Regions from separate parts of the Rossellomorea sp. RS05 genome, predicted to be linked through region 1. Evidence: riboswitches for the same ligand, from Rfam matches in the RefSeq annotation. Region 1 holds a riboswitch; each other region holds the start of a gene.
The links. Region 1 has a riboswitch for S-adenosylmethionine ahead of ABJ225_RS04575 (DUF2292 domain-containing protein). Riboswitches for the same ligand answer to the same signal wherever they lie in the genome.
Positions count from the first base shown of each region.

Region 1 (7,811 bases):
TTCCTTCTCGTGGAGGACGAATGCCGCTCCTCCGCCTCGCAATCTCCGTTTCTCATAAAGAGAGATGTCCACGATTTCAGGTTTCTTCAGAAAATACTTTTCTAATTCAATCTCCACCAGATCAAATGCTTTTTCATCGGAGTCTGCTGCGACCACGACGGGGGTAACAAAGGTATGGGTCGTTACTTCAAATCGATACAGATTCATCTACTCATCCCCCTTTATGCTTCCTGAAGCAACCCGTCCAGTGACTCTTGCAGATCGGCCGTTCCTACACGATTCACGTAGTCAAAGAAGGCTTCTCCCGGTTCCTTCGTATTCTTGAAGTGGATGAGGAGACCCTTTACCACATCTGAAAGCTGCTCGGCTTCCACTTTCCCCTTCAGCTTTTCATTCAACGTCCCTCCATCTTGGAGTGTTCCTCCTACATAGATTTCAAAGGCCTCGATCATCTTTTTGTCCTTTGTCCGCATCTTGATTCCCTGAAGACCGATGTCGGCAATTTGTCTCTGCCCGCATGAATTGGGACACCCGACCATATGCATGCGCACCGGCACATCGAGGCTCAGTTCACGATCCAGTTCATTGGCGATCCTTCGCATTCTCTCCTTCGTTTCGACGAGGGCAAGATTGCAATATTCAATCCCTGTACAGGACACGGAATATCCGATAAAGGATAACGGGCTCGTGGAAATTCTATCGAAGATTTTTTCTTCCAACAGGGCGTCCACATGCTCATCCGGGATATTCGGAATGATGAGATTCTGTGAATTGCAGTTTCGCAGTTCCCCGTTCCCGTATTTTTTTGATATCCTTGCAAGCTCCAGCACTTCGTCGGAACTGAGTCTGCCTACCGGAACATTCAGTCCCACATAGTTCAGCCCCTCTTGCTTCTGAGGCTTTACTCCGTAAAAGTAGCCTGCATTCCATCCCGTTACGGCATCTTCCCCACCATCAGGTAGCTCGACATACTCCAGTAGTTTTTCCTTGAACTTTTCAGGTCCCCAGTCGGCAACGAGGAACTTCAAACGGGCGAGATGCCTCTTCTCCCTGTATCCAAAATCCCTGAAGATCGTGGTTACAGCAATCGTTACGTCCTTTACCTGATGAGGTTCGATGAATACATCCAGCGTCTCGGCAAGGAATGGTCTGGCAGATAGTCCGCCCCCAACCTTCAGGTGGAATCCTGCCACCTTCTTGCCTTCAATGACCTTGGTGGCAGGAACGAAAGATGCACAGTTGATTTCAGCATTGGATGCATTGTTGATGTTCGAAGAGATGGACAGCTTATATTTTCTCGGAAGATTTGAGAAATCCTCATTGAGCTGGAAAAAGTCATACACTTCCTTCACGATTTCCCTTGTATCGAACAGTTCATCCGGATCGATACCCGTCAATGGATTACCGACGATATTCCTTGTGATGTCACCGCAAGCACCTGCGGAGGAAAGGCCGACTTTTTCAAGACGCTCGAAGATGTCGGGAATCTGTTCGATTTTAAGCCAGTGGAACTGGATTGCCTGTCGCGTCGTGATGTCATACACATCACGACCATACTCTTTACAGATGGCTGCAAGTTCGACGGCTTGATCATAGGTAAGGATGCCAGAAGGGACATTGACCCTCATCATGAAATAACCATCTTCCTTTGGACGTTGCAAATACAGGCCTGCCCATTTGAACTTATCCCACTCTTCCTTCGGGATCGATGAAAAACCATTTTTTGCGTATTCAGGGATATCCTCCAATATAGTCAAGCCATCCCGCTCAAGCTTCCATTGTTCGGTTTTATTCAATTTCTCATTTTGTTCCCAGTGCTTCTGATATGCCATGCTCTCCACTCCTTAGATCAATTGTTTGACTTGAAGATGATTCCAAATCTGCTCAACGCACTCGTCTACCGAATGTTCTTTTGTGTTCAACGTGATTTCAGGATTTTCCGGCTCCTCATAAGGGGCGCTGATGCCTGTGAAATTCGGGATCTCCTGATTCCTTGCTTTTTTGTATAGCCCCTTCGGATCCCTTTTTTCACACTCATCAAGGGGACAATGAACATAGACCTCAAGGAACTCTCCCTCACCGACCAGACTGCGGACCACGGCACGGTCTTCTCTGTAAGGCGAGATGAAAGCGGTGAGGACGATTTGACCGCTGTCCACGAATAGCTTCGATACTTCACCGATCCTGCGGATATTTTCTTTTCGATCCCTTTCATTGAAGCCGAGGTCGGCATTCAATCCGTGGCGGACATTGTCTCCATCGAGTACATACACTTGCTTTCCTTCTTGGAACAGTCGATGGGACAGGGCATTGGCAACCGATGACTTCCCGGAGGCAGATAGCCCTGTGAACCAAAGGATGAAGCTGCCATGGCCATTTTTATTTCGGCGGTCTTCTTTTTTTACGGCACTTTCATGCCAGACGATATCAGACATGATTTCTCCTCCTTACTGTGATTCTTCCTTCTTCAATCCGTCGATGAGCACCTTGATGACTTCTGGTCTCGAGAAGGTGCTTGGAGGGACTTCCCCTGCCCTCAGCATGCCGCGCACCTTCGTTCCCGACAGAATGACCCGGTCCTCTTTTCCGTGGGGGCACGTTTTGGTCGTTGCCATGCCTTCACATTTCTGACAGTAGAAGCTGTGCTCGAATTTTAATGGTACGATGCCAATTTCATTCTCGCTAAACTGCTCAAAGATCTTCTGTGCATCATAGGTTCCGTAATAGTCTCCGACCCCGGCATGATCACGTCCCACGATGAAATGAGTGCATCCATAGTTTTTCCTCACCAGCGCGTGGAAAATGGCTTCGCGAGGTCCTGCATAACGCATAGCTGCCGGGAATACCCCCAGGAACACACGGTCCGTAGGATAATAGTTTTTGAGAAGGACCTCATAACTTTCCATCCTGATCGAAGCCGAAATATCATCTGACTTCGTTTCTCCGACAAGGGGATTGAGGAATAAGGCATCCACTGTTTCTAGAGCCGTCTTTTGGATATATTCATGAGCTCTGTGAACCGGGTTCCTGGTCTGGAATCCCACGATCGTCTTCCACCCTTTTTCTTTGAAAGCCGCTCTCGTCTCCACAGGATCGAATGTGTGAGCTTCGAAGGGTTTATTCAAGCGCTTATGTAGGGTGATCTCCCCTCCCACATAGATGGGGCCACGGTGGAAAAGCTTTTTGACTCCGGGATGCTCAAGGTCTGTGGTTCCATAAACGAGCAGCGTCTCTTTTTCTTTATCAGGGGTGAAGATTTCCTTTACATCGATCGATCCGTACGTTGTCCCGTCGTATACCAGTCTGCTTTTACTCCCGACCGTTAAGCGATCTGCAACCTCCTGTTCCACTGGCAGGGTGATCGGGATGCTCCAGACGGTCCCATCGGCAAGCCTCAGATTCTCGACAACACTCTTATAGTCTGCTTCTTGCAGGAAGCCATTTATGGGACTGTATCCTCCTATCGCTATCAATTCGAGATCGCTCAATGAAATCTCATCGAGGGGAATCTCCGTCTTGATGATCTCCACTTCCTCTTCAGGTGCAAATGATCGTATCAGTGTTCCTCCATGTGGTTCTAAACTCATTATGTTTCCTCCTTCAATACAATCAGATTCCTCCACCATCTTCATGAACGGCCCGTTTTTCTTTCCGGATTGCTTTCATCAAGGATAATGCCCCTATCGTCGCAATCATGACCGAAACGGGGATGATGATGGAATAAATGTCATAGTCGACCAAAAGCTTTACAAGGAAATACGAAATACTCAATGACACAAGTGGTGAGACGATCCAGATCTTCACGATCTTTTTCACGATATCGCTCTGGATGACTTCCCTTCCGTTCCTGGCGGTGCCAAGTCCAATAATGGAAGAAGACGTCACCTGGACCAGGGGTACGGGAAGCCCGAAGATCGAACTTGTGATCACCAGACCGGCTCCTACACTAGAAATGAGGATCCCCTCTGGCTTGGTGAACCGGGTGATCTTCTTGCCGTTCGTTTCCACTACTTTAGCACCCAATAAAAGTGCCCCTATTGCGACAAACGCTCCTCCCACCCAAACGGCCGGACCCGCTTTCAGCATGCCGGCCCCAACCAGGGGACCGACGGCATTGGCCACATTGTTCATGCCCGCAGAGAAGGCCTCCAGGAAGCCAGCGAGAATCAAAACGTACCCGATCCATGTATGATTGAATGTCCACCCCCGCTTTTCGAGCCCATATAGCCCTTTAGCAAGCAACCATGTAAGAATGAACGCCGTAAACGGGACAATCACCCAAAACAACATGATGGTCAGCAGGGATTTAATGAATAGAACCTGATATGCTACCCCTACTCCCACCACAGCCCCGACCGTCACCTCACTTGTCGAAAGCGGGATTCCCATCAGATTGGCAATGAAAAGGGAACAAGTAGCGGATAAAAGAATGATGATCACTAACTTGGACGTCAGGATGGTTGATGGAATGATTCCCGACCCGATGGTTTTGACTACCTCACCACCTCCGAGGACTGCACCGGCAAGGACCCCGATGGAGCAGATGACAAGGGCTACTTTCATTTTCTTGATGGCACCCGATCCGTAAGCCACCCCCATTGTGGCAGCCGCGCCGCTTGCCCCAATATTCATGGCAAAGAATAAACTGATGATGATGGCGATGATTTCCAGCATGTCTACCCTCCTAGTGTAGCCCGCATTCCGTCTTGCCTTTGCCTGTCCATCTGCCTGATCTCAAATCATTCATATCATAAGCAGGGGATGTACAATGGGAGCACCCGATGCTCGGGTAGCCTTGATCATGCAACACATTATATGGAAGGGATTGTTTATGGACATATCTCCATACATCCTTCCATGTCCAATGGATCAATGGACAGATCTTGATGGAACTGAACTTGTCATCTTTATTGATGAACTGTGTATCCTTCCGCGTCGGGGACTGCTCGCGCCTGAGCCCTGAAATCCAGGCATCCCCGCCTGAAAGCACCTCCTTCAACGGATCGAGCTTCCTGATCTGACAGCACTGATTCGGCTGCGTTTCCCATAACCGATCCCCAAATTGTGCTGCTTGTTCCTCGAGGGATAGCGCAGGTTTTTTCATCTCAATTTGAAGGGAAGGATACTTTTCTTCCACTTTTTTGATTGTCTCGTACGTTTCCTTGAAGTGGACATCGGTATCCAGGAAGACGATGTTTGCACTGGGATTCACCTTAGAGATGAGATCAATCAGGACCATTCCCTCGATTCCGAAGCTGCATGCGTACACAATCCTGTCACCATAATGCCCATATGCCCATTCCAAGACGTTCAGGGCCCCTTTGTAGGTGGGATCAACCCCGAAGTCCTGATCATGTTCTTTCCAATTTTCGTGTGTCAACACGTTGATCACCGCTTTCCTCATGCCCAAAAGAAAAAGACATTCATGCGCAGTCAAATAAAACCTGCGGATGAATGCCTCTAGTTTTTCTAGTCAGCATGATTATTTGATTCGTACTTTTTCATTCCGTTCTAATTGAATGACTTTACCGTTTTGCACCACGATCGTAATGGAACCGAAGTCCATGTTTTCAAGCATGGAATTGATCGTATCCATCCATTCCGCCTCATTTTCCTGCTTATCCTTCTTGTTCATCGACTTCCCCCCCCGTTTACAACATCTGGGTCCATGGAAAAACAGCCCCCCATTTCGGAAAGCTGTTCAGGTATCGAACCTTATCTTCCAAAATGAGTCCCATTTTGCTGGAGTTAGCACCTTACATTATGTAGGTTGCCGGGTTTCATCGGGCCAGTTCCCTCCACCACTCTGGATAAGTTATATTCATTTGAATAACTAAAATAATAACAGATAATTGAGATAAGTCAATCCGACTTTTTTTATAGGAATAATGAATTTGAACTATTTTTCACAAACTCATTTCTTCCAGGCCCTTAACACAACGTATTCAGAGAAATACGATTCAACCACCATTTTTTATTTGTGGGCCTATCCAAATTCTTGATTCCATTCATCCAAACAATAGTAGGCTGTGTCCGCAAACAAAAAAAACGTGATCAGGCAGCCACGATTTTTCATACTTGGATAATTGATTAGGAAGCCGGCCCGCCGGAAATGTACAGGATCTGACCGTTCACGTATGATGAGCGTTCATCTGCAAAAAAGGCAACGGCGTTGGCGATATCTTCAGGCTGACCGCTTCGCCTGGCCGGTATTTGACTGATACTCATGCTGACCAATTCGTCAAACGGAACACCCATACGCTCGGCGGTCTGGCGCGTCATATCGGTCTCAATGAATCCTGGTGCCACGGCGTTTGCGGTGATCCCGTAAGGACCGAGCTCGCTGGCAAGCGTCTTCGTCAACCCCTGAAGGCCAGCTTTGGCAGTGGAATAATTCGCCTGTCCACGGTTCCCCAATGCAGATGTGGAGGATACATTGATGATCCTCCCGTACTTTTGCTGGACCATGAAGGTTTGGACCTCCCTCGTCATGAGGAACGCTCCTTTCAGATGGACGTCCATGACCGTATCCCAATCCCCATCGGACATTTTATAAAGAAGATTTTCCCTGATCACGCCTGCATTGTTCACGAGGATGTCAATCCGTCCGAAGAATCCAACAATTTCCGCCACGGCTCCCTTTACATCATCCGATTTGGAAATATCCGTGACTCTCAGAAGTGGTCCACCCCCTCGTGCGTCTTCCCCCATCAATCGAGGGGCTGCGTCATCCGTGTCCAGTACTGCAACCTGATATCCTTCCTGTGCAAGCCTTTCCGATTCCTTTAGCTCCACCGGTGACGATGGCCACCCTTTTTATATTGGTCACGTTCTGCTCACTCCTTTTGTGAATGGTTGTTCATTCAGTGGGCTGCACTCGACTGCAACCACTCTACGTATCAATTCGGCATATTATGGAATGTTCCTGCATCTCCCTTACGGATGAGCGTATTTGTGTTGAGTGAGCGCCAGGATCACGTAATCATCTTTCACTGCGTATATACAGATACAACAGAATCCCGGACGGCCGTTGGGCTTTCCGGGATCCTGTTGTCACACCAATAATTGAAACAGCGTCTTATCCTGATTGACACATTGATACGCAAATCCTTTTTGATTCATCCGGTCAAGTAGTCCGGGGTAATCTTCCCTATGCTTGAGTTCGATTCCAACGAGTGCGGGTCCGCTCTCTTTGTTGTTTTTCTTCGTATACTCAAAGCGGTTGATGTCGTCATGAGGTCCAAGCACCTCATCGAGGAATTCCCTGAGGGCTCCGGCCCTTTGGGGGAAATGAACGATGAAATAATGCTGCAATCCTTCAAAGATCATCGATCGTTCCTTGATTTCCTGCATTCTGCCGATGTCATTATTGCCGCCGCTCACGACACATACCACGTTTTTCCCCTTGATCTGATCGGCATACTGATCGAGGGCTGCGAGTGAGAGCGAACCAGTAGGCTCTGCAACGATCGCATTGCGATTATAGAGTTCGAGGAGGGTTGAACATACCTTTCCTTCAGGCACCACAAGCAGATCATCTAATACCTCCCGGCAGATCCTGTAGGTGATTTCACCTACATTCTTAACTGCGGCACCGTCTACAAAGGGATCGATATCCGAAAGGGTGACATGCTTGCCCTGGGTCAGGCACTCGTTCATGGCGGCAGCGCCCGATGGTTCAGCACCAATCACCAATGTATCGGGCGAAACACTCTTCAGGAACGTCCCCATTCCCGCAGCCAACCCGCCTCCACCGACCGGGACGAACAGGTAATCGATCTGTTCGCTACAATCATTGAGGATTTCTACTG
Region 1 is NZ_JBDKWY010000001.1:882,538-890,348, forward strand. Features, by position in the region: gene ABJ225_RS04545 (DUF3906 family protein) at 1-207, opposite strand, end outside; gene ABJ225_RS04550 (nitrite/sulfite reductase) at 222-1,832, opposite strand; gene cysC (adenylyl-sulfate kinase) at 1,845-2,438, opposite strand; gene sat (sulfate adenylyltransferase) at 2,448-3,587, opposite strand; gene ABJ225_RS04565 (inorganic phosphate transporter) at 3,610-4,671, opposite strand; gene ABJ225_RS04570 (phosphoadenylyl-sulfate reductase) at 4,685-5,383, opposite strand; gene ABJ225_RS04575 (DUF2292 domain-containing protein) at 5,483-5,596, opposite strand; SAM riboswitch class I at 5,713-5,817, opposite strand; gene ABJ225_RS04580 (SDR family oxidoreductase) at 6,091-6,795, opposite strand; gene ilvA (threonine ammonia-lyase IlvA) at 7,054-7,811, opposite strand, start outside.

Region 2 (7,811 bases), on a different contig from region 1:
CACCTCATGGGCATAGATGGGGATGTCGTACGCCTTCAGCCACTCACCGGTCCCTTTGATGTGATCGCTGTGCCCATGGGTCAGCAGGACCGCCTTAGGGGTGCCGAGTGATTCGGCCGCTTTGATTTGATCATCCACATGGGATTCGACGCCCGTATCGATGATGTACACATCCTCCCCATCTTTGACCAGCCACACATTGACCGGGATCTCCACGGAAACATTGATTGAAAACCCGCACTTATAGACATGCGGAGACAATTGAATAACATTCATGGTAAGCATCCTTTCTACAAAACATTCTCTTCTTATTCACTCTACCCCACCCATCAACGAATACTCAACCAATCCACCTGCATGAAAGAAGGACCTAACAACAACGCCTCTTTCAACGTCTTCTTATACTTCTTGGCGATCGGACCCATTTCATCCGGTGAGCTGCTTCTATTCAAGAACCCTACAAATAAAATGCCAACCATCTGAGATCCACTCAAATGGTTGGCATTTTTTATCTACTTCGAAGCAATCGTTTGATGCCTTCGGTACAAATGACGCTACTTGCTATCCCAACGTATACGCTTGATGACATCACTTTTCCCAAGTAATAAAAACCCGTCCCCGCCAAACAGTCCAGGAGAAGAAATCTCTTGATACTCGAACTGTGGATGGCGCAGAAGATCACTTGATGCTGAGCTTTCATCCCCATAATCACACACCTGTTTTTTCAAAGGATATGCCAGATGCGGATTGTCTTATTCACCCCATAAAAAAGAAGGACCCCGGTGAGCCCTTCTTCTACATCATTTCCCGTAAACGGAAAACTTGTCTTCAATCGGTGTCCTCTTCCTCGCTGGTGGCACCTCATCAAAGTACCCGAGATGCAAGAAACCGGCAATCCGTTCTCCTTTCTCGACACCAAGCAATTCATGGACCTTCGGATCATAAATATGAGGATTTGTTTTCCACACTACTCCGAGCTGCTGTTCCCAGGCGAGGAGCTGGAAGTTTTGGATCATGGCGCCGATGGCTCCGAAGTTCTCGTCCCACTGCTTCTGACGGGGGTCTTCGGTCATGACGACGACGAGGATCGCCGCAGGCTGGCTGAAGTAGTTGCGGCGGTTGTCCCTCATATCGGGCGGGAAGGTTTTCACGAGATCCTCTACGAATCCTTCCTTCTCATCCGCCGGTACGAAGATGAATCTCCACGGCTCACGGAGTCCGTGATTCGGCGCCCAGACGGCATCTTCCAACAGGTTCAGCACCGTTTCCTGTGTGACTTCTTTATCGATGTAGCCGGCTTTTATGGAGCGGCGTTCGCGTATCGTTTTAGCTATGTTTGTCATGATTGTATCTCCTTATCTGCTTATCTCTCATCTAAATGATAACAATTCTCACTCTCAATTGCAATCTTTCTATAGGAAAGGAGTCCCCTTAATAGGTAAAAAAGTGCTGCGTATCCTTTGGATCGTACCGAAAGTTTCTCTCTATGTTCGCGTATGTGTTCCTCACGCAATAAGCGGACACTGAGAACATAGATAGTGGGTTCTATCACATACTGCCTGCTCATGGTGACCATATCCGGAAGTATATCAGAAGATTTAACAGCAAATTATTATTGAAAAAGAAAAACTTTTTATTGTTTTGCAATAAATAATCCGATACAATCATGTCATAGAAATCATTTACCAAGATTCTACATGTACAAATTCAACGGAATGGACGTGAACATCATCGGATTCATGATTATTTTTCTATTATTTATTGGATTGATCGTATTTGGTTCCATCATGACAGCGCTCATGGTGAGGAAGACAAACACCAGGCCTCCTAGGAAATTATCCTATATTGTTTTGAGCCTCCTGATCCTTCACTGGATTTTCTGGCTTTCAAGCGGCTATGAATGGTTTTCCGACGAAGTGGCCGAGGCTATCTTCAATCCTATATGGGGTGTGTTATGCGCAGCAGGACTGGCTGCCAGCCTTTATGAACTAAGGCATAATAAGAGCTTCGCCTTCCCCGTCGGTGCATTGTCGGGTGTCACCCTGATGTTCGTCATCCTCATCAACGGTATTACCAGTATGTAAAAGGAGCGTTAACCTACATGAAACTTTTTGCCTGGGTGCTCGTGGCACTCCACCTGATCATTACGATCCTATGGATTGCCAACTCGCCTGCCCTGTTTTCAATCGCCGGGATGGTTGCCTGGCTCCTCTTGATCGCAGGGGGATTCGTCCTCTATTTCAAAACGAAACATATGGCGGTCATCGTCTCCAGTTCCTTCATGGTCTTCCTGGTCCTCTTGACCGGATTGATCGAATGGACGGTTTCATCCATGCCTTAACATAAAAAAGAGACTCCCTCGTTGGCGAGTCTCTCACAAAGGAGAATGCTTTATTTTGAAGAAAAACATCATGAATGTGTACAATGCGACCCTGAGCATGGGTGCTTTTTATCTCGGTGGTTCCATGATCTCAGGTAAAGGGATCTTTGCAACCTTCCCACCAGAGTGGGCAGGAGATCTGCCTTTTGACAGCTGGATGGCTATGGCGATCGTGGGCATGATCGTCTTCGGACTGGGAAATGCGGTAGTAGCAATCAGAGGGCTCATCCGGTATGACCGGCAGATTCTCTTCTCGACCCTGTTCATGGGCGCCCTTCTTTTCATTGCGACGATCGGTGCCACTCTCTCCGTGGGAGAATGGTACTTACCATCGGTACAGCTCTTGATCGCCAGTGTGGTTCAGCTTGCCCTTGTTCTTGGCGCTTTCATCCTTCATTTTCTTCGTCCGGAATCGGTAGGGGTCACAGAATGACCCCCTCCGCCCCTTACTCTCCTAAAAAGCCATCCTCGAATGTCTTCAAGAGATGCTCAAGTGTCACAGGGTCACTGTACGTCGATTCCTTGCTGTTGATCTCGATAACATGACCGTTTTTCACGGCCGGGATGTTCTTCCACGTATCCGTGTCCATGAACGAATTGTCCACATCGGGATTCTTGCTCAGGACGAGGTAATCTCCGGTGAAGTCTCCTACCGCTTCCGGCGAGATGACGTGAATCCCAGTTTCCAAGGCGTTATCCTTCACGGCATCCGGCATGTTGAGCTTCATGGCCTGATACAAGATCTCAGAACCACGGGCATAATTGTTCCCGAAGACATAGAGCTCCTTTTGACCGGTTTCAATGACGGATACCGTGGCGTCGTCGCCGATCTTCTTGCGGATCTCATCCCCGATCGTCGCGGCACGCTCCTGGAAGTCATCCGCCCATTCCTTCGCTTCTTTCTCCTTATTCAACAGCTTGCCGATCTCGATCTGCTGATCGATGTAATTCAGTTTCCCCCATGTGAAAGCGACGGTTGGCGCAATCTCCTTCATCTTATCGAGGTTCTTCGTCTGACTTCCGGCAATGATCAAGTCCGGGTCGAGCTCGATGATCTTCTCGAGCTGATCGTCACCCACCACTTCCACATCTTTCAGCTTGTCGGTGAAGAGTGGGTTCATCTCGGTCCACTCATCGATTCCGACGAGCTTCCCTTCGAGGGAAATCACATTCGGACCATTGGTGAGGGCGACGATCCGCTTCGGCTCTTTCGGCACCTCCACCGGTCCCTGCTCTGATTCATATGTAAATGTCGATGATTCCTCCTTGGACGAATCCGTTTTTGTTTCTCCGCTGCTGCATGCCGCCAAGAGCAGACAGACCAGCAATATGGTAAAGAACGATGCTTTTTTCATGTGGTTCCCCTTTCATTTCTTGATAATGAGAATCATTTTCAATTATTACTTTACGGGGGAGGAGGCTGATTGTCAATGGAATGTTCCACAATTTTCTTAGATTGGAAGAGTTCCGCTCCATTTCGCTGCGATGGCTCGCTTTCCGCGGGGCGTGCGGTGAGCCACATCGGCTGCGCCTGCTGGGTCTCACCTGCCCGCCTTTCCGCAGGAGTCGAGCCATCTCCGCTTCATTGCACTCATCGGATTAGTTGGAGGGCCATCCTTCATTTTATAAAAAATAAATAATTAGTTAAAAAGAAGTGTTTTCCGATTATCCTCATCAAAATAAAAGGCTTTCATTTTCTTTCTTTTGAATCCATAGACCTATTTTCACCCCATTTCCACTTCTTCCAGCCTGTCTCATTTCTGTCAGAGGGTGTTGACGCAGGAAAAAGTCCGGCGTAGAATAGGGCTCACGTTAAACAAATACAACTTCTTATCACGAGAGGTGGAGGGATTTGGCCCTTTGATACCTCGGCAGCGGGCTCACTTGAGCACTGTGCCAACTCCAACAGGCGGACGCCTGAGAGATGAGAAGAGTACGGATCTTTCTTTCCTTATGGATCTCCGGCCTCTTCCTGTCTCAGGAAGGGGCCTTTTGTTTACCCTAATTGAATAATTTCTTATCCAGAGAAGCTGAGGGACTGGCCCGATGACGCTTCGGCAGCAGACTTTCCACAAAGTACTGTGCCAATTCCAGCAGGCAACGCGCCTGGGAGATGAGAAGGGACCCATTGATTCCGTGTGAATCCATGCCCTCTTCTCGAGACCTCGGGAAGAGGGTTTTTATTTTTAACCACCAGGAGGCATGACGAACATGATTGAATTCAAAAGCGCCACGAAAGTATATAACAGCGGCGGAAAGGAAGTCCGGGCCCTCGACGGCATCGACCTGCGGGTTGAGCAGGGGGAAATATGCGGGGTGATCGGATTCAGCGGCGCCGGGAAAAGTACGCTGATCCGCACCGTGAACCGATTGGAGCGATTGAGCTCGGGGAAGGTGATCGTAGACGGCCAGGATCTCATGGCCCTTTCACCGAAAGACGTGCGCGAGGTGAAGCGGAAGATCGGGATGGTGTTCCAGCACTTCAACCTCCTGAATTCCAAGACGGTCTTCGCCAATGTGGCGATGCCCCTCATCCTCGCGAAGCAATCCAAGGCTGAGATCCAAAAGCGGGTGACAGAGCTGCTGAGCTTCGTCGGTCTTGAAGATAAAGCGAACCAGTACCCAGATCAATTATCAGGCGGTCAGAAGCAACGCGTCGGCATCGCCCGTGCCCTTGCCACGCAGCCGTCGATCCTTCTGTGCGACGAGGCGACATCGGCCCTCGATCCGCAGACGACAGGCTCGATCCTGAAGCTGCTGAAAAAGATCAACCGTGAGTACAACATCACGATCCTCATGATCACCCATGAGATGTCGGTGATCCGGGAAGTGTGCGACCGGGTGGCGGTCATCGAAGGCGGGAAGATCATCGAGTCCGGATCCGTATTCGACGTCTTCTCCTCCCCTCAGACCGAGACGGCGGCGAACTTCGTGAGCTCCGTGCTGAACGACTCCATCCCGGAATCGGTCCTCGAGCTTGTGCAGAAGGAAAACGCACCGGGACGGATCTACAAGATCCGCTTCGTCGGCGCCTCATCGGGTCAGCCGCTCCTTTCACAAGTGGCGAAGCGCTTCGACCTCGATGTAAACGTGCTGTTCGGAAATATTACAGAGCTGCAGGGCACACCATTCGGTCATCTCATCGTCGAGCTCATCGGCTCCGAGAGCGAGATCAACCGTGCACTGCTTGTCATGAATGGAGAAAACGTCACCGTGAAGGAGGTCGCACCACATGCTAGTTGATTCACAGCAGATCATCGATGCACTCATTGAAACTTTGGTCATGACCGGCTTCTCCCTCCTCTTCTCCACCGTGATCGGGCTGCCCCTCGGGGTACTTCTCGTCATCACGAGGAAGGGTCATCTATGGGAGAATGCCTTTATTTTCACCATCCTGAACGGGGTCGTGAACATCTTCCGTTCCGTCCCATTCATCATCCTGATGGTAGCGATCGTCCCCCTCACGCGTTTGATTGTGGGAACATCGATCGGAACGGCCGCAGCCGTCGTGCCACTGGTCTTCTATGCAGGACCGTATATTGCACGATTGATTGAGAACTCCCTCCTTGAAGTCGACAAAGGCGTCATCGAGGCGGCGGAATCCATGGGGGCGACATCCACCCAGATCATCTTCCGCTTCCTCGTCCCGGAAGCGCTCAGCTCCCTCGTCCTCAGCCTCACCATCGCCACCGTCGGACTCGTCGGGGCATCGGCCATGGCAGGCGCCATCGGCGGAGGCGGACTCGGGGATCTCGCCATTACCTACGGCTACCAGCGCTTTGACACCTGGGTCATGGTCATCACCGTCGCCATACTCATCGTCCTTGTACAGGGACTGCAATCATCGGGTAATTTCGTATCGAAAAAAATCAGAAGAAGATAGCGAGGAGATACAACATGAAGAAATGGATCATTCTATCACTCATTCTACTAATCGGCGGGTTCGCTGCAGGCTGTAGCTCAAGCGCCAGCAAAGACGAAACGAAGGTCAAGATCGGAGTCAGCGGTTCCGATAACCGCATCTGGGACTTCGTCGCGAAGAAAGCAAAGAAAGAAGGCATCGACATCGAGATCGTCCGCTTCTCCGATTATGTCCAGCCGAACCTGGCCCTTGAAGAAGGCGAGCTTGATGCCAACGCATTCCAAACAATCTCTTATTTCAACGAATTCAAGAAAGAGCATGACCTCGATCTCACACCGGTGGGTACCACGGTCATCGCTCCGCTCGGCCTTTACTCTGAGAAATATAAATCAGTAGATGACATCCCGGATGGCGCCAAGATTGCTGTCCCGAACGAAGCGACCAACATGGGAAGAGCCTTCCTCCTCCTTCAAGAAGCAGGCCTCATCGAGCTGCCTGAAGACTTCGACGGAAACGGCTCACTGGATAAAATCAAAAAGAATCCGAAGAACATCGAGATCGTTCCGGTCGTAGCCGGCCAAACACCGCGCGTCCTGCCTGATGTCGCTGCATCCATCATCAACAATGGTATCGCCGTCGACGCCGGATTCAACCCCGTGAAGGATTCCATCTTCCACGAAGATGACACGGCTACACCTTACATCAACATCATCGCCGCACGTACAGAAGACAAGGACAACAAAACACTCAAGAAAATCGTCGAGCTCTACCAGGAAGAAGACACAGCCGACTTCATTGAAAAAGAATACAACGGAAGCACGATCCCGACCTTCGTCCCACTGAGCAAGATCGGAGAATAAACAACCCAGAGGAGGAATGGAAATGAGTACCGTCGTTGACACATTGAGAGATCAGATCATCGCGAACCTTGAGGAAAATAAGGAAAAGTACATCGAAATCAGTCATTCGATCCACGACCGTCCTGAGATCGGCAACGAGGAATTCTTTGCCTCGAAGACCCACGCCGAGCTTCTGGAGTCGGAAGGATTCACGGTGGAACGCGGGGTGGCGGGACATGAGACCGCCCTCCTTGCCCGCCGGAAATCGGATAAACCCGGCCCGGCAATCGCGTTCCTCGCCGAATACGATGCCCTTCCCGGCCTCGGTCACGCCTGCGGACACAACATCATCGGCACGACGAGCGTATCGGCGGCCATCACCCTCAGCAAGGTAATCGACGAAACCGGCGGAGAAGTCGTCGTTTTCGGGACACCCGCCGAGGAAGGCGGCCCCAATGGAAGCGCCAAGGGAAGCTTCGTCAAGCACGGACTCCTTGAGGGGATCGACGCCGCCCTCATGGTGCATCCGGCTAACTCAACCCGGATCACATCGAACTCCCTCGCCGTCGATCCCCTGGACTTTGAATACATTGGGAAACCGGCCCATGCGGCGGGGTCTCCCCATCACGGCATCAACGCACTCGATGCGGTCATCGGCCTGTTCAACGGGATCAACGCCCTTCGCCAGCACGTAACCGACGACGTCCGCATCCACGGCATCATCACCCAC
Region 2 is NZ_JBDKWY010000002.1:12,878-20,688, reverse strand. Features, by position in the region: gene ABJ225_RS07790 (MBL fold metallo-hydrolase) at 1-276, opposite strand, end outside; gene ABJ225_RS07785 (hypothetical protein) at 330-479, opposite strand; gene ABJ225_RS07780 (nitroreductase family protein) at 801-1,343, opposite strand; gene ABJ225_RS07775 (hypothetical protein) at 1,698-2,084, shown strand; gene ABJ225_RS07770 (hypothetical protein) at 2,102-2,341, shown strand; gene ABJ225_RS07765 (hypothetical protein) at 2,397-2,813, shown strand; gene ABJ225_RS07760 (ABC transporter substrate-binding protein) at 2,827-3,735, opposite strand; SAM riboswitch class I at 4,208-4,311, shown strand; SAM riboswitch class I at 4,395-4,500, shown strand; gene ABJ225_RS07755 (methionine ABC transporter ATP-binding protein) at 4,592-5,623, shown strand; gene ABJ225_RS07750 (methionine ABC transporter permease) at 5,613-6,263, shown strand; gene ABJ225_RS07745 (MetQ/NlpA family ABC transporter substrate-binding protein) at 6,278-7,102, shown strand; gene ABJ225_RS07740 (M20 family metallopeptidase) at 7,125-7,811, shown strand, end outside.
Region 2: it holds a riboswitch for S-adenosylmethionine, as region 1 does, so the genes downstream of both, ABJ225_RS07755 (methionine ABC transporter ATP-binding protein) here and ABJ225_RS04575 (DUF2292 domain-containing protein) in region 1, are expected to answer to the same signal.

Region 3 (7,811 bases), 220 kb from region 1:
ATCAGCTGGGGAGAGGCGAAATCGGAACTGTTCCACGCCATCAATGGAAAAATGACCGGGCCGAGGGAAAGGTACATGGAACTGATGGGCTCTCCTGAAAAGATGGAGGCAATACTGGCCCGCGGAGCACAAAGGGCAAGGGAGACAACCGCTCCTTTTCTGACAGAAATCAAGAAAAAAATAGGGATTCTTTAATGCGAACCCATGCCTATTGCTTAAATCAAAAGGCCGGACTTCCTGGTAATAAGGAGGTCCGGCCTTGGTCGATTTAATGGGCGGGCTTCTTTATGGTTTCAGAATCACTTTGATGTTCCCGTCGGATTTCTCGTCAAAGATTTTATAGCCTTCGCTTGCCTGTTCCAGAGGAAGCGAGTGGGTGATGATATCAGTCGGGTCAAAAGCTCCATCTTCAATCATGCTGTAGAGCTTCGGCATCAGATGAATCACTGGAGCCTGGCCCATTTTAAGGGAAACGTTCCTGCTGAAGAAGTCACCGATCGGAAAACCATTTGCTCCAGTCGCATAGACGCCCGTCAACTGAACAGTACCGAACTTGCGCACCGCCTGAGAAGCAGTGATGATAGGACGGATCGTACCGAACTGATTATCAAAATCAGATCCGAATGATTCACCGGAAGCAACAGTCCCGTCCATCCCGACGCAGTCGATCACGACATCTGCTCCTCCATTCGTATCTTCGTGCAACAACTGTCCGATGTCCGGATTTCCCGAAAAGTCATAGATTTCTGCTCCATTCGTCTTCTTGGCATGATCAAGGCGATGCCTTACCTGATCAACGGCAATGACTCTTTTTGCCCCTTTTAACCTGGCGAATTTTTGAGCCATGAGTCCGATTGGACCACTGCCGAGGATGATGACGGTATCACCAGCCTATACACCGCTGTTCTCAACGCTCCAATATGCAGTAGGAATGACATCTGAAAGGAAAAGCACATTCTCGTCAGAAAGTTCACTTTCTTCGGGGACTTTGAACGAGGTGAAATCTGCGTAAGGGACCCTCAGGTATTCGGCTTGTCCACCAGGGTAATTCCCGTTCATTTCGGTAAAACCAAAAAGCCCGCCGACTTCACCATGGGGGTTCGATTCATCACATTGACTTTCCATCTGGTTCTGACAGAAGAAGCATTCTCCGCAGCCGATATTGAAAGGGATCACGACACGGTCTCCTTTTTTCAATGTCTTGACGTCTGCTCCCACTTCCTCGACGATTCCCATCGGTTCGTGACCGACCACATAATCCCGTGGTGGTTCGATTCCTGCCTTATATAAGTGCAGGTCCGATCCGCAAATTCCGCTTGCCGTGATTCTTACGATCATATCTGTGCTTTCCTGGATATCAGGATCTTCGACTTCCTTCACCGACATGTTTTCTTTGCCTTGGAACGTTACTGCTTACATCGATGTCACTCCATTCATATTTTGTATGATTATGGTAGTTGTTTTGAGGTAATAGGGGTGAGGTAAACCTAAGAACTGCATTTCATCGTCATCCACCCTTTCTTCATAAAAAAAGTGAATGCGGTGAAAAATGCATCTATGACCATGAAAGAAGTCTGAGTTTTGGTTTAAATTCGTCAATTCGCATTGACATTTTCCCTTTACTGGTATAAATTATGGGAAAGCCATTAAACAATCATATACGCAATTCTTATCAAGAGAGGTAGAGGGACTGGCCCGATGACACCTCAGCAACCAGCCGTGAACAAGGTATGGTGCTAATTCCAGCAAGCTGATACAGGCTTGGGCGATAAGAGGGACTTAACCATTCAAACCTTCTTATTCGTATAAGAAGGTTTTTTGATGTAAATAGGATTAAAGGAGAGGTCACGATGAGTCGACATATTGAAACATTACTGGTGCAGGCGGGGAACAGAAAGGATGCAGGAACAGGTGCTGTCAGTCTCCCCATCCACTTATCGACAGCGTATGAACATAAGGGCATCGGGCAGTCGACGGGCTTCGATTATTCACGTACGGGGAATCCAACGAGAAGTGCATTGGAAGAAATACTTGCGCAACTGGAAGGGGGGCAGAAAGCATATGCCTTCTCATCCGGCATGGCTGCGGTCCACGCTGTTCTGTCCCTATTTCAAAGCGGTGACGAACTGGTCGTTTCCAAAGATCTTTATGGGGGAAGCTACAGGCTGTTTAAACAATACGAAGCACAGTATGGGATTAAATTCCGCTTTGTGGATACAGCATGCATTGAAGAAGTGGAAGCATCTGTCACGCCATCCACGAAGGGGATATTTGTAGAGACTCCGACGAATCCACTGATGAATGAAGCGCCGATCCGGGAAATCAGCCGGGTGGCAAGGAAACATAATGTACTGCTCATTGTGGACAATACCTTTTATACCCCGGTCATTCAGAGACCGATTGAAGAGGGTGCTCATATCGTCGTCCATAGTGCAACGAAGTATCTTGGAGGTCATAACGATGTCCTAGCCGGTGTAGTGGTGGTCGACTCAGAATCTCTGGCCGACCGAATCTATACGGTTCAGAATTCTATCGGTGCCACCCTTGCACCATTGGACTGTTGGCTCTTGATAAGAGGAATGAAGACGCTTGGCTTGAGGATGAAACAGCACGAATCAAATGCGAAACAAATTGCTTCGTATCTTGAAAGTCACTCATCCATCACTGATGTCCTGTATACAGGGAAAGGCGGAATGCTTTCGTTCCGTCTGAGGAAAGAGGAGTGGGTCGGGCCGTTCCTGGAGCGCCTGGAGTTGATTACATTCGCTGAAAGTCTTGGGGGAGTGGAGAGTTTCATCACATACCCGGCTACCCAGACGCACGCGGATATTCCCGAAGAAGAACGGATCGTTCTCGGAATATGCAACCGGCTACTACGATTTTCAGTGGGAATCGAAAATGCAGACGATCTGATTCAAGACCTTGAGCAAGTATTGACGAATCTGGAGAAAGAGGTGTTTTTATATGAGTGATAAAAAGGAGTTCAGCATCCAGACATCCCTCATCCACAGTAATGGAGTGGATAAAGAGACCGGCGCCGTCAGTACGCCGATTCATCATGCGACCACATTCCACCAATCAGATTTTGATCAGTATGGAAACTATGATTACAGCCGTTCGGGTAATCCCACTCGTGAGAAAGTCGAAGAAGCCATCGCGGAACTTGAGGGCGGTGTAAGAGGGTTTGCTTTTTCATCGGGTATGGCAGCCATTTCTACTAGCTTCCTTTTGTTATCAGGCGGAGACCATGTCCTGGTATCTGAAGAGGTGTACGGAGGCACGTATAGGATGATCACGGAAGTATTGACCAAATTCGGGATCGAGTACTCATTTGTCGACATGAAAGATCTTCACGAAGTCGCCTGCGCCATTCGCCCGAATACAAAGGTGATCTATATGGAGACCCCCTCCAATCCGCTGCTCAATATCACCGATATTGAAGGGGTCGTCAAGCTTGCTAAAGCCCATGGGTGTATGACGTTCCTTGATAATACATTCATGACGCCCCTCCTCCAAAGACCGCTCAGTCTCGGAGTGGATGTGGTCCTTCACAGTGCCACAAAATTCCTCGCCGGCCACAGTGATGTCTTGGCGGGACTCGCCGTTACAGGAGATGAAGAGATTGCCAAAAAGCTCGCATTTTTGCAGAATTCCTTTGGGGCAGTCCTTGGTGTCCAGGACTGCTGGCTGTTGCTTCGCGGGATGAAGACTCTTCATGTGAGATTGAAAGAGTCGTCCGAATCAGCCTTCAAGATTGCCAGATTCCTTGAGAAAAGGGGTGAAGTGGAGCATGTATATTATCCGGGCCTCACGTATCACCAGGGTCATGAAATCCAAGTAAGGCAGGCCGAAGGGCCGGGAGCGGTGCTTTCCTTCCGACTTAAGGGGGCAGATGAAGTAAAGCAGCTCATCGACCATATCCATATTCCGGTATTTGCTGTGAGCCTGGGTGCAGTGGAGTCGATTTTATCCTATCCTTCAAGGATGTCGCATGCTTCCATGCCTCGTGAAGAAAGGGAAAGAAGAGGGATCACCGATGGTCTTCTCAGACTTTCGGTAGGGCTGGAAAATGTCGATGAACTGATTGCGGATCTTTCCAAAGGTCTGGATGCCATTACATCAAACAAACCGTCAAAGATCATTAACTTATAGGAGGGATGGAACAAAATGAGAGCTTTATTGGATGCACTATCTGAAAACATACTGATTGCGGATGGTGCGGTCGGAACCCTCCTATACTCGTATGGGGTGGACCGATGTTTTGAAGAATTAAATCTTTCCCATCCTGAAGAAATCGTCAATGTGCATAAGCAATATATAGATGCAGGCGCCGATATTATCCAGACCAATACGTATGGTGCGAATTATGCGAAACTTTCCAGATATGGTCTTCAAGATCAGGTGAAAGAAATCAATGAAGCAGCCGTACGACTGGCGAAAAAGGCAGCCGGGCAAGGAACATATATCCTCGGGACCATCGGGGGGATCCGGGCCATCAATCAGCATATCAGCCTTGAAGAAGTGAAAAGGGGCTTTAGAGAACAACTATACTGCTTGCTCCTTGAAGGGGTCGATGGGATCCTCCTCGAAACCTATTACGACTTTGAAGAGCTCAAAACCGTCTTGCAAATCGTGAAGAAAGAGACCGATCTGCCGGTCATCGCACAGGTATCCATGCATGAAACCGGAGTATTGCAAAACGGGATGGATATAAAGGACGCCCTTGGGGAATTGGAACTCCTCGGTGCCGATATTGTCGGGATCAACTGCCGGATGGGTCCTTTCCATATGGTAAAGTCCTTGGAGGGAGTTCCTTTGCCCAAGTCGTCCTTTTTGTCGGTCTATCCGAACGCAAGTCTTCCAAACTATGAGGAAGGGCGCTTCTACTATGCGGCAGAGCCTGATTACTTTGGAGACATAAGCAATGAATTGCGCCTCCAGGGTGCCAGAATCATCGGGGGCTGTTGCGGAACGACACCAGCCCATATAAAAGCTGTAAAGGAACGGTTGATATCAAGGGAACCGGTTAAAGAAAAAAAGGTGAAAACGCAAGAGCTGATTAAGCTCAAAGATCCCCATATTCAAAAAAACCTCCTCCATAGAAAGGTAAAGGAGAAAAAAACGCTCATTGTTGAACTGGATCCCCCGAAGCATCTCGACACCGGATTGTTCTTCCAAGGAGCAAAAGCTCTAAAAGAAGAGGGAATCGATGCGATAACCCTTGCGGATAATCCGCTTGCTTCCCCCAGGGTCAGCAATGATGCAATGGGAACCCTAGTCCAACAGAAATTTGGCCTTGATCCCCTTGTGCATATCACTTGCCGTGATCGTAATCTCATCGGCCTGCAATCCCACTTGATGGGCCTGCATACCCTTGGTATTCATAATATTCTGGCGATAACAGGCGATCCCGCAAAGATTGGTGATTTTCCAGGTGCTGCCTCGGTATACGATCTTTCCTCCATCGAACTGATCGAGCTCATCAAGCAAAATAATGACGGATTATCTTTTTCTGGTAAATCGCTGAGACAACGAACGAACTTTTCTGTCGGTGCAGCCTTCAATCCTAACTTCAGGCATTTGGATGCTTCCGTAAAGCGTCTCGAGAAAAAACAGCACGCCGGAGCGGACTATTTCATTTCACAACCGGTTTTCAGTTGTGAACACCTCGTACAAATTGCAGAAGCGACCAGTCATTTGCATGCGCCATTATTCATCGGAATCATGCCATTAATCAGTTCGCGCAATGCCGAGTTCCTTCATCATGAGGTTCCGGGGATCAAGGTGCCGGATGAAGCACGGAAATTGATGAAAGAAGCAGAGGGGGATCCGCTACAATCCAGGGCGGTGGGCATGGAAATTGCAAAGGAATTAGTGGAAACGGCAATGGAACTGTTCAACGGGTTGTACATCATCACTCCGTTCATGCGCTATGATATGAGCATTGAATTGATTAGGTATGCTAATTTGATTGAAAAGGAAAAGAGGGAAGTACCATATGACCACAACATTGTTTGAACAACAGCTCAAGAAGAAAATCATGATTCTTGACGGTGCGATGGGCACGATGCTTCAGCAAGCGAATCTCTCTCCGGATGATTTCGGTGGGGAAGATCTTGACGGATGTAATGAACATTTGGTGTTGACGGCACCAGACGTTATCACCCATATTCATTCTGAATACTTGCGTGCAGGTGCGGATATCGTAGAGACCAATACATTCGGAGGGACCCCTGTCGTTTTGGAGGAATACGGGATCGGACATAAGGCGTATGAGATCAACCGTGTGGCTGCAGAACTTGCAAGGAAGGCAGTAGACGCATTCAGCACGCCAGATTGGCCGAGATTCGTTGCCGGAGCGATGGGGCCAACCACGAAAACGTTATCTGTCACGGGCGGGATCACATTCGATGAACTGGCCGATGATTACAAAGTTCAAGCTGAAGGCCTACTTGCTGGTGGAGTGGATGTCCTTCTCCTCGAAACGAGTCAGGACGCCCTGAACGTCAAGGCGGCAAACTTAGGGATCAGACAGGCCTTTTCCACTGTAGGCAGAGAAATCCCGATCCTTCTTTCCGGAACCATCGAGCCTATGGGCACGACGCTTGCCGGTCAGAATATCGAAGCGTTCTATTTATCACTTGAGCATTTGAATCCCCTTGTAGTGGGGTTGAATTGCGCAACGGGACCAGAATTCATGACCGATCACCTGAGGACGCTCTCAGGACTTTCATCCTCGTATGTGAGCTGCTACCCAAACGCAGGGCTTCCGGATGAAGAAGGCCATTACAACGAAACGCCTGCATCTTTAAGCATCAAGATGAAAGGATTTGCAGAAAAAGGCTGGTTGAATCTTGTGGGAGGCTGTTGCGGTACGACACCAGAACACATCCGCGCCATTCGTGAAGCAGTGAAGGATCTGCCACCGCGACTACCGGAAGAGGTTCATCCCCACGCGGTATCTGGCATCGAGCCTTTTATCTACGACGATCCCGATAATCGCCCCATCTTGGTAGGGGAAAGAACCAATGTTATCGGGTCAAGAAAATTCAAAAGGTTGATTTCAGAAGGGAAGATCGAAGAAGCATCGGAAGTCGCCCGGGCACAGGTGAAGAATGGGGCGCAGGTGATCGATATCTGTCTTGCGGACCCTGACCGTGATGAAGCTGAAGATATGAACATTTTCATCCAGGAAGCTGTTAAAAAAGTGAAGGTTCCCCTCGTTATCGATTCAACGGATGAAGAGGTGATGGAGGGTGCCCTCCGGTTCATACAAGGGAAGGTGATCATCAATTCAGTCAATCTTGAGGATGGGGAAGAACGTTTTGAAAAGGTGGCTGGCCTTGTGAAAAAATACGGAGCAGCCATAGTGGTGGGAACGATTGATGAGGAAGGCATGGCCGTCAGTGCAGAGCGCAAGGTGGAAATTGCACAGCGCTCACACAAGCTTTTGACCGGTAAATACGGTATCCGTTCAGAAGATATTATATTCGATCCCCTCGTATTCCCTGTAGGTACAGGGGACGAACAGTATATCGGTTCTGCTTCAGCCACGATCGAAGGGATCAGGAGGATCAAAGAAGTGCTCCCTGAGTGTCCCCATATTCTCGGTGTAAGCAATGTGTCCTTCGGGCTCCCGCCGGTGGGGAGGGAAGTCCTGAATGCTGTTTATCTTTACCATTGTACGAAGGCAGGACTGGACTACGCCATCGTCAATACGGAAAAACTCGAACGATTTGCATCCATTCCCGAAGAAGAGGTGAAGCTGGCGGAACGGTTGCTTTTTGATACCACCGATGCCAACCTTGCAG
Region 3 is NZ_JBDKWY010000001.1:664,564-672,374, forward strand. Features, by position in the region: gene ABJ225_RS03435 (tryptophan--tRNA ligase) at 1-195, shown strand, start outside; partial or broken gene ABJ225_RS03440 (alcohol dehydrogenase catalytic domain-containing protein) at 286-1,386, opposite strand; SAM riboswitch class I at 1,667-1,775, shown strand; gene ABJ225_RS03445 (methionine biosynthesis PLP-dependent protein) at 1,851-2,972, shown strand; gene metC (cystathionine beta-lyase) at 2,965-4,152, shown strand; gene ABJ225_RS03455 (bifunctional homocysteine S-methyltransferase/methylenetetrahydrofolate reductase) at 4,168-6,018, shown strand; gene metH (methionine synthase) at 5,999-7,811, shown strand, end outside.
Region 3: it holds a riboswitch for S-adenosylmethionine, as region 1 does, so the genes downstream of both, ABJ225_RS03445 (methionine biosynthesis PLP-dependent protein) here and ABJ225_RS04575 (DUF2292 domain-containing protein) in region 1, are expected to answer to the same signal.

Region 4 (7,811 bases), on a different contig from region 1:
AAAAGTCTTTGATCTTCCCCTATCGGGAGAAAATGCCGAAAAGCAAACGGCTGTTTCAAAGGAATTCTACCCTGACAGCATCCTGAAAGATAATGTGGCAGAAAAAGAGATGCTAGCAAAAAATGAATCCATCGGTAAAACCGAAACCGGTGAGAAGGTGGACGTCACACTCGATGGCGTGCAGTTCACGAAGCTGACGCCTACGGAAAGCTACCAAGATGCCTTCACAGGATTCGGTGACGAAAACATCGTGGCTGCCACGGTCAAAGTGACAGTGAAAAACAACACAGATGCCGACATTACACTCGACCAGTTCAGCACGTTCCTATCAACCGACAAGGTACAATACCTCGATGAAGGTTCCCTTGCGTTTGATACAGGAAGCATCAAGCCTGGTGAAACCGGTGAGAAGTACCTCGTTTACCTCATGAAGGAAAAGAGCGACTACGGAGAAGCGAAAGATTTCACCTTCCGACTGACCCACCTCACCAATCAAGATGGAAAAGACCTGTTGAAGAAAGAACTTTCATTTGATGTGCCAAAGTAATGAAAAAAGTCACAAAACGAAAAGGGACCATTTACGGACCAACACGATCAGTATAGGTTCTTAATAGCGCTCATGATTTCCGTGCAAGCGCTGGAAACGAAGAACCCGAATTCACTTGCCAGATCCTAAGCAAATGAATTCGGGTTTTTCTATGACAAAAACACTTTTGTCCCAACCTCTTCTTTTCATATCCACTCCACACCCGCCATGGTATAATCATTTTTGTAAGCGTTATCTACCATTTTCAATGAGGAGTGTTTACATGTCGATCAACATTTATCTCAACTTTAATGGAAACTGTCGCGAAGCCGTCTTATTCTATGCAGATGTCTTCCGCACGGAACCCCCACACATCATGACCTTCAAAGAAGCCCCGCCAAGCCCTGATTTCCCCCTCCCGGAAGAAGCAAAGGAATTGATCCTCCATGCCAATATCGTCATCGACGGCGAAAAGATCATGTTCTCAGACACCTTCCCCGGCACACCCTTCATGGAAGGAAATAATATCACGTTAGCCATCGTCAAAGACAATAAGGACGTACTAACAGAACTCTTTGATCGCCTAAAAGAAGATGGCCATGTGGATATGCCTCTGCAGGAAACGTTCTGGAGCCCCCTCTACGGCGGGGTTACGGACAAGTTCGGCATCCAGTGGCAGTTCAACTACGAAGAATGATAGAAGCCTGCTGGCCGATCGGCCAGCAGGCTTTTGATTACCTTATATTCTTTTCATGGACGGAATCTTTTGATGCTTTCACCTTTGAAGCCGATTTAGGCTTCGGACCTTGGTGGTCAGGACGAGCCTGCTCATATACCGCGGCCCCTACAATTTCGGCTACATCCTGCAGCTTCTCTTTGCTGATTTTATCGATTGTATCCTCGGGAGTATGGTACCATGGCTCAAACGGACTGTGGATGAAGGCTCCCGCTGGGATTCCCGCTTCAGCAAACGGAACATGATCGCTCCTACCGCCTTCACCGATCGGCGTCGGGAATCCGTTCAATCGCTCGCTTGCAGCCTGGGATAGCTCCGTTACGAGGTTCGGGCTTCCATCGAGTGTGCGGAGGACCAGATCACCTGCGTCCCTGCTACCCACCATGTCGAGATTGAAGTACCCGATAATCCGGTCACGTTCTGTTTGCGGCAGGGAATCTACATAGTGATAGGACCCCAGCAGACCCAATTCTTCAGCCCCGAATGTAATGAAGCGTATCTCTGTATCTGTCGGTACATTTTTGAACACCTTTGCGAGTTCCAAGGTAACAGCTGTTCCCGACGCATCATCGTTCGCGCCAGGAGCCCCTTCTACTGAATCATGATGGGCCCCGATGATAAGCACATCATCCGTTGCTTTTTTCTTATTGACCGGAGCTTTCGAGGCAATGACATTTTGAGAGGTGCGCTCCGATGTTTCCGCTCCCTCGATCGTCAGCCGGACGGTCTCTCCGATATGTCGGCGCAGCTCTTCTCCTTCGGCCTTGGAAAGGGTGATGGCCGGTATGTAGCGATCATCCGGTTCTCCCAATGTCCCGCTCAGCGAGCCATCCGTATTGTTGTAGATGATGACCCCTGCGGCTCCTGCTTCAGAAGCATTGACGATCTTCTGTGCAAACGTGATTTCCCCTCGCTGGATAAGAACGATCTTCCCGTCTACATCTACTCCATCAAAGTCTCCTACTCTTCCAAGCCCTGCAGAAACGAGCTCGCCTGACACATCACCACTAACCGAGTAAGTGAATGCATCCGGGTTCCACTCGCCTTGCACCCCTGACAGTTCGATTGCAGTAGGTGCCGTGTACCCTATAAAGGTAAAGGGTTGAAGGGTCACGTCATACCCGTACGATTCAAATTGTCGTTTTACATACCTGATGGCATTTGCCTCGGATTCTGTCCCGGCTACCCTCGGTGTTTGTTGAAGATGGTCGATCGTCTGATAGATTCGCTCCGAATCGATTTTCTTGATCAGGTTCCGCTCATGCGGATTTTGCATGAGCTCCTTTCCTGGTTCAGGTGCCCCTGCAATGGCTGGTTGAAGTCCAACAGCACCAAACGATAGGGTCGTCGCAAGAGCAATGGATACGACAGATTTTTTCAAACGGTTTCCTCCTCTACTCATTTGATAGAATAGTAACAATATTTTGTAATTTAATGAAAGAGTAGGAATAACCGGTAAGAAACTACCATTTATAGACCATTGGCATGATCATAGCCGGTGGATTGAACCTGTAAAAGCCAGCTCCGAGTGAAATCAAGGAGTTGTTGAAAGGCCCCTGAAGTTGAGTAAGTATGGGAACCTTTCGGAATGATTGCCTTTTCTACCTCTCCCGAACGCCGATTGGAGAAGCTTGAATGATAGAGGGAGCAGTAATCGACTGAGATTTCTTCATCCTGGTCACCGTGGGCAAGCAAGACATTCCCCTTATACTCATTTGCCCGCCGTATCGGGTCCCACCCTTGAAGGGTCGTGAGAAACTCTCGCTTCAGCTCATAGCCCAAATAATCTGCCTTCCCGTCCCGCAAGATGGCTTCTTCCACATCATCTCCGATAATGCGTCCAAGATCATGCCGGGGAGAGCCGACCGCCGACCAGAGGGCAAGGTGGCGAACTTCTTCTTCGATGGCTGCTTCAAGGGCCACTGCCCCCCCAAGGCTGTGGCCGATCAAGGCAATGCTCTCCGGGTCCACCCCTTTCATCTGCTTCACAAATCCGATGACCGCCTTCGTCTGTGCAATGAAGCGATCTTTTGTATTCAAGCCGTACTCCCCCAGACTTTCTCCGCAACCGTCGTAATCGAAACGTACGACGATGTGTGAGCTGAGTTCATGTGCAGCCTTCACGAATAATCGGTCCACGCCTTCTTTTGAACCGACGAAACCATGACAGATGATGACGGCCGGATGGACGCCGAGACGTGTAGCAGGATACTGTATGGCTGCAGGAAGGTGGGTACCCTCCCATGGAATGGATGTATACCAGCTCATCTTACCCTCTCCTTTTATCTTAGTAGATCTTCCTTACAGTTTGTCCGTGCCTTCGAACACTGTTTCCCCTATGACTAGGCCTCTACATGCGCGCCTTTTAAAATGTATAAATCTGCGCCTCAGCGTTATGACTAATTAATCCAATCGTTTTAATCGGATTTATATACAAAAAAAATCTCCCATAAGGAGATGTACATTACTCTCTCCCCTTATCTGCCAGGCTGAAGTTGCCTGCTGGAATGAGCACCTTCCATTTGGAGGTTGCTGCGGGATCGTTGGACCAGATTCCTTCCCCGACTCTTTATAAGGTAGTATAGATTAAATTATCTTACAATTCACTCTTTGTCAACCATAATTCCTACATTGATACTATGAATTAAAACCCCACTTGACAGGTTGGTTTTGACGCTGTAAGATTGGCTCAACATCTTTACCCCCAATGATCCATATCGACCGAAGGCATATCAACTGCCTCCGGTCCTTTTTTTCGAGAAGTCAGTCTTCCATCTCATATCGCCCGTCTTCATAGATCCTGAATGCCCCGACTTCCCCTGTTCCTCCTTCATCTTTGAGGGTTTGTGATATGAGACGGAGGGTATAATAGGTCCCTTCTTCATCGGTCTGAGGCTTGCCGTCACCCTCATCAATCAGGATATCTCCGTCAGATGCTACGTTCAGCTCATCCTTCAAGAACTCAATGGCGGTTTCCACATCCGTAATGCCTGCAGTAGACCCGGATTCCCCGACTGGTCGTTGCGGTTCAGGAGCATTCCTTGCCGATGATTCGCCATCCTCTGCAGGCCCCTCCGTTTCCTGACTGTCCTGATCTTCCCCGGAAGAGTCCGATGCTTCTTGATCCTCTTCACCGAGTGATACTTGTTCGGATGTTTCATCAGGCTGTTCCGGGGCATCCTTCGTTCCCGCTTCCTCTGCATCCGTTGTATCTGTTGCATTCGCTTCCACCGGAGCCGTATTTCTTGGGGATTGTCCACATGCACTCATCAACAACATGATGGGAATCAACGCGCTTAACAGTTTCCAGCCGTTCATTGCCGTCTCCCCTTCCTCATTTTTCCTCATACCATTATTATTTCAGAAACAGGGTGGCGGGACAACTCTCAACGACAGGAGACGGTCATTCATCATCAGGGCAGACAGACTGAGTATAATCATTGGCTCAACGAGCATCCTATGCCTTACAATCAGCTTATAACCTAATCGAGGAGGAAGTACCATGAAATATACCGTCATTACAGGAGCAAGCTCCGGGATTGGCTATGAGGCCGCTCTGGCATTTGCAGCACGGGGGAAGAACCTGATTCTTGCTGCCAGAAGGAAAGAGAACCTTGAGGAGTTGAAGGACCGCATCCTGAAGGCCCATCCTGATCTGGATATCAAACTTTTCTCCACCGACCTGTCCGTTACCTCCAACGCTCATTCCTTCTATGAAGAGATCAAGTTATTTGAGCTGGAGACGTTTGTGAATAATGCCGGTTTCGGTAATTTTGATCCCGTTGGCGAACAAAATCTGAACAAGATCGAACAGATGATGAGGCTCAATATCGAAGCCCTCACGATCCTCTCCACCCTCTACGTCCGCGACTTCTCACAAGTGGAAGGAACGCAGCTCATCAATATTTCATCAGGCGGCGGCTATACGATCGTTGCCGATGCTGTCACCTATTGTGCGACAAAATTCTATGTGAGTGCCTTCACGGAAGGACTTGCGAGAGAGCTATCCGAATCTGGCGCGAAGATGACAGCGAAGGTTCTTGCTCCTGCTGCTACAGAAACGGAATTCGCCCAGCGCTCCATTGATTCCGATCAGTTTGATTATGAAAAATCCCTGCCGAAATTCCATACAGCGAAGGAAATGGCACAGTTCCTCCTTGATCTGTATGATGGGGATCATGTTGTTGGGATCGTGAATGGTGAAACCTATGAATTTCTCCTTCGTGATCCGGTCTATCCATATGTATCAAGAACAAGAAACTAACATCAATATAGAAAGGGTGTCCCGAAACGTCGGGACACCCTTTTGTTGATTTATGCGCCTGCTTCCACCGGTACTGCCACCCAGTGGCCACTCGACACTTCGACAAGCTCAGATGATTGCAGCCCGTAGCGATCTGCATCCGTTTGTTCCTCCAGAAGGACGCGCTCCTTCTTCTTCTCGATCGTTGGATCAGGAATCGGGATGGCAGATAGCAGGGACTGAGTATACGGATGTTGAGGGTTGGTATAGAGCTCCTCGCTTTCGGCAAGCTCGACGATCTTCCCGGCATACATCACGGCCACCCGGTCACTGATATGCTTCACCATAGATAAATCATGAGCGATGAAGAGGTATGTGAGCCCCAGACGCTTCTGAAGATCCTGAAGAAGCTCCACGATCTGTGCCTGAATCGATACATCAAGGGCCGACAAAGGCTCATCGCACACGATGAACTTCGGTTCCACGGCAAGTGCCCGAGCAATGCCGATCCGCTGGCGCTGTCCACCGGAGAACTCATGGGGATAGCGCTTCGCGTGACCCGGCTGAAGCCCAACCAACTCAAGAAGTTCCTCCACTCGTCGCTTCCGGTCCTGCTTCGTTTTGCACAGTCCGTGGATATCAAGTGCCTGGCCGATGATGTCCATTACTTTGAACCGTGGATTGAGTGATGCATAGGGATCCTGGAAGATCATCTGCATATGCCGCCTCATCGCTTTCATCTCACGCTTCGTCATGCCGTTGACCGACATTCCTTCATATGTGACGACGCCTCCTGTCGGTTCATTCAACCGCAAGATCGCCCGACCCGTCGTCGACTTGCCTGAACCAGATTCTCCCACAAGCCCCAATGTTTCGCCTTCACGGATAAAGAAGGAGATATCATCCACCGCCTTCAAGGTATGGCCTTTTCCAAGGTCAAAATGCTGACGCAGGGACGATACATCAAGGAGTGGCGGCTTGTCTGGTGAACGATCCTTTTTAGATTTTTTCGGTTCATCGAGACGCGGGAGGGCATTCAGGAGCTTCTTTGTATACGGATGCCTTGGTGAGGCGAAGATTTCTTCTGTTGTCCCCCGTTCCACGATTTCTCCTTCTTTCATGACCACGACAGCGTCACACATACCGGCCACCACCCCAAGGTCATGGGTGATGAGGATGATGGACGTTCCGAACCTCTCCTGCATATGTTTCATGACATTCAGGATCTGCTTCTGGATGGTGACATCGAGGGCCGTCGTCGGCTCGTCGGCAATCAGGAGGGTCGGTCTGCAGGCAAGGGCGATGGCGATCATCACGCGCTGACGCATCCCCCCGGAGAACTCATGGGGATATTGACTATACCGCTCCTCGCTGTTGCGGATGCCCACCTGTTTCAGGATATCGATGGCTTCCTTCTTCGCCTGTTCCCGTGTCAGGTCCTGATGTTTCACGAGGCTCTCGGCAATCTGGTTCCCGATCCGGATCGTCGGATTCAGGGATGTCATAGGGTCCTGAAAGATCATGCCGATGTCACGACCGCGTATGGACTCCATCTCCTTCTCGGTCTTCTCCGCGAGATTCTCGCCGAGGAACGTGATCTCCCCTTCCTTCATATACGAGGGTGGCGATGGTAGCAGCCTCATGATCGACCGTGCCGTCACGCTTTTCCCGCTGCCCGATTCCCCTACGATGCCCAGGGTCTCGCCTTTTTTCACTTCAAAACTTACACCGCGCACTGCATCGAATTTCTCTTCCTTTGATTGGAATGAGATATGCAAATTGTCTACTTTAAGAATTGATTCCACTTTTTCCACCTGCCAGGACGATTTGTTAAATTTTCTAAAGTTTACATTGATTTTTCAAGAATGTGTATTTAAAATATACTAAACAGATCGGAATTATGCAATTTGTATTTTAGCAAAGGAGGGCAACGCTTCACATGGAAACGGCGAAAGCTACTGGCACCTATGCACAAACCCCGATGTTCCAAGATACCTATCAAAAGATGCAGCGACGGAATCTTTATCACATCTTCATTCTGATTCTCGGATTACCGGTCCATCTCGCCGTCTTTTTCATCTACCTTCACAGGAAGAGGAACGACCCCTATCAGAAACTCCTTCACGAAATGAAACAGGGACTGATCGAAGAAGGAGTGAAAGCCACTTACGTAACACGCGCCGAAGAAGAACTTCAAAAAAAGAACATCTTCTTCAATCAACAGGCATCATCCTCAGCCATCAAGGCAAAAGCCGAACGACTCGCTCAGGAAAGATTGGATGAAACGGCTGAGGAGAGGACGGTCA
Region 4 is NZ_JBDKWY010000005.1:249,299-257,109, reverse strand. Features, by position in the region: gene ABJ225_RS14950 (DUF5068 domain-containing protein) at 1-547, shown strand, start outside; gene ABJ225_RS14945 (VOC family protein) at 810-1,223, shown strand; gene ABJ225_RS14940 (M28 family peptidase) at 1,261-2,643, opposite strand; gene ABJ225_RS14935 (alpha/beta hydrolase) at 2,733-3,530, opposite strand; SAM riboswitch class I at 3,737-3,840, opposite strand; gene ABJ225_RS14930 (hypothetical protein) at 4,026-4,580, opposite strand; gene ABJ225_RS14925 (SDR family NAD(P)-dependent oxidoreductase) at 4,765-5,526, shown strand; gene ABJ225_RS14920 (ABC transporter ATP-binding protein) at 5,577-7,310, opposite strand; gene ABJ225_RS14915 (ABC transporter permease) at 7,445-7,811, shown strand, end outside.
Region 4: it holds a riboswitch for S-adenosylmethionine, as region 1 does, so the genes downstream of both, ABJ225_RS14935 (alpha/beta hydrolase) here and ABJ225_RS04575 (DUF2292 domain-containing protein) in region 1, are expected to answer to the same signal.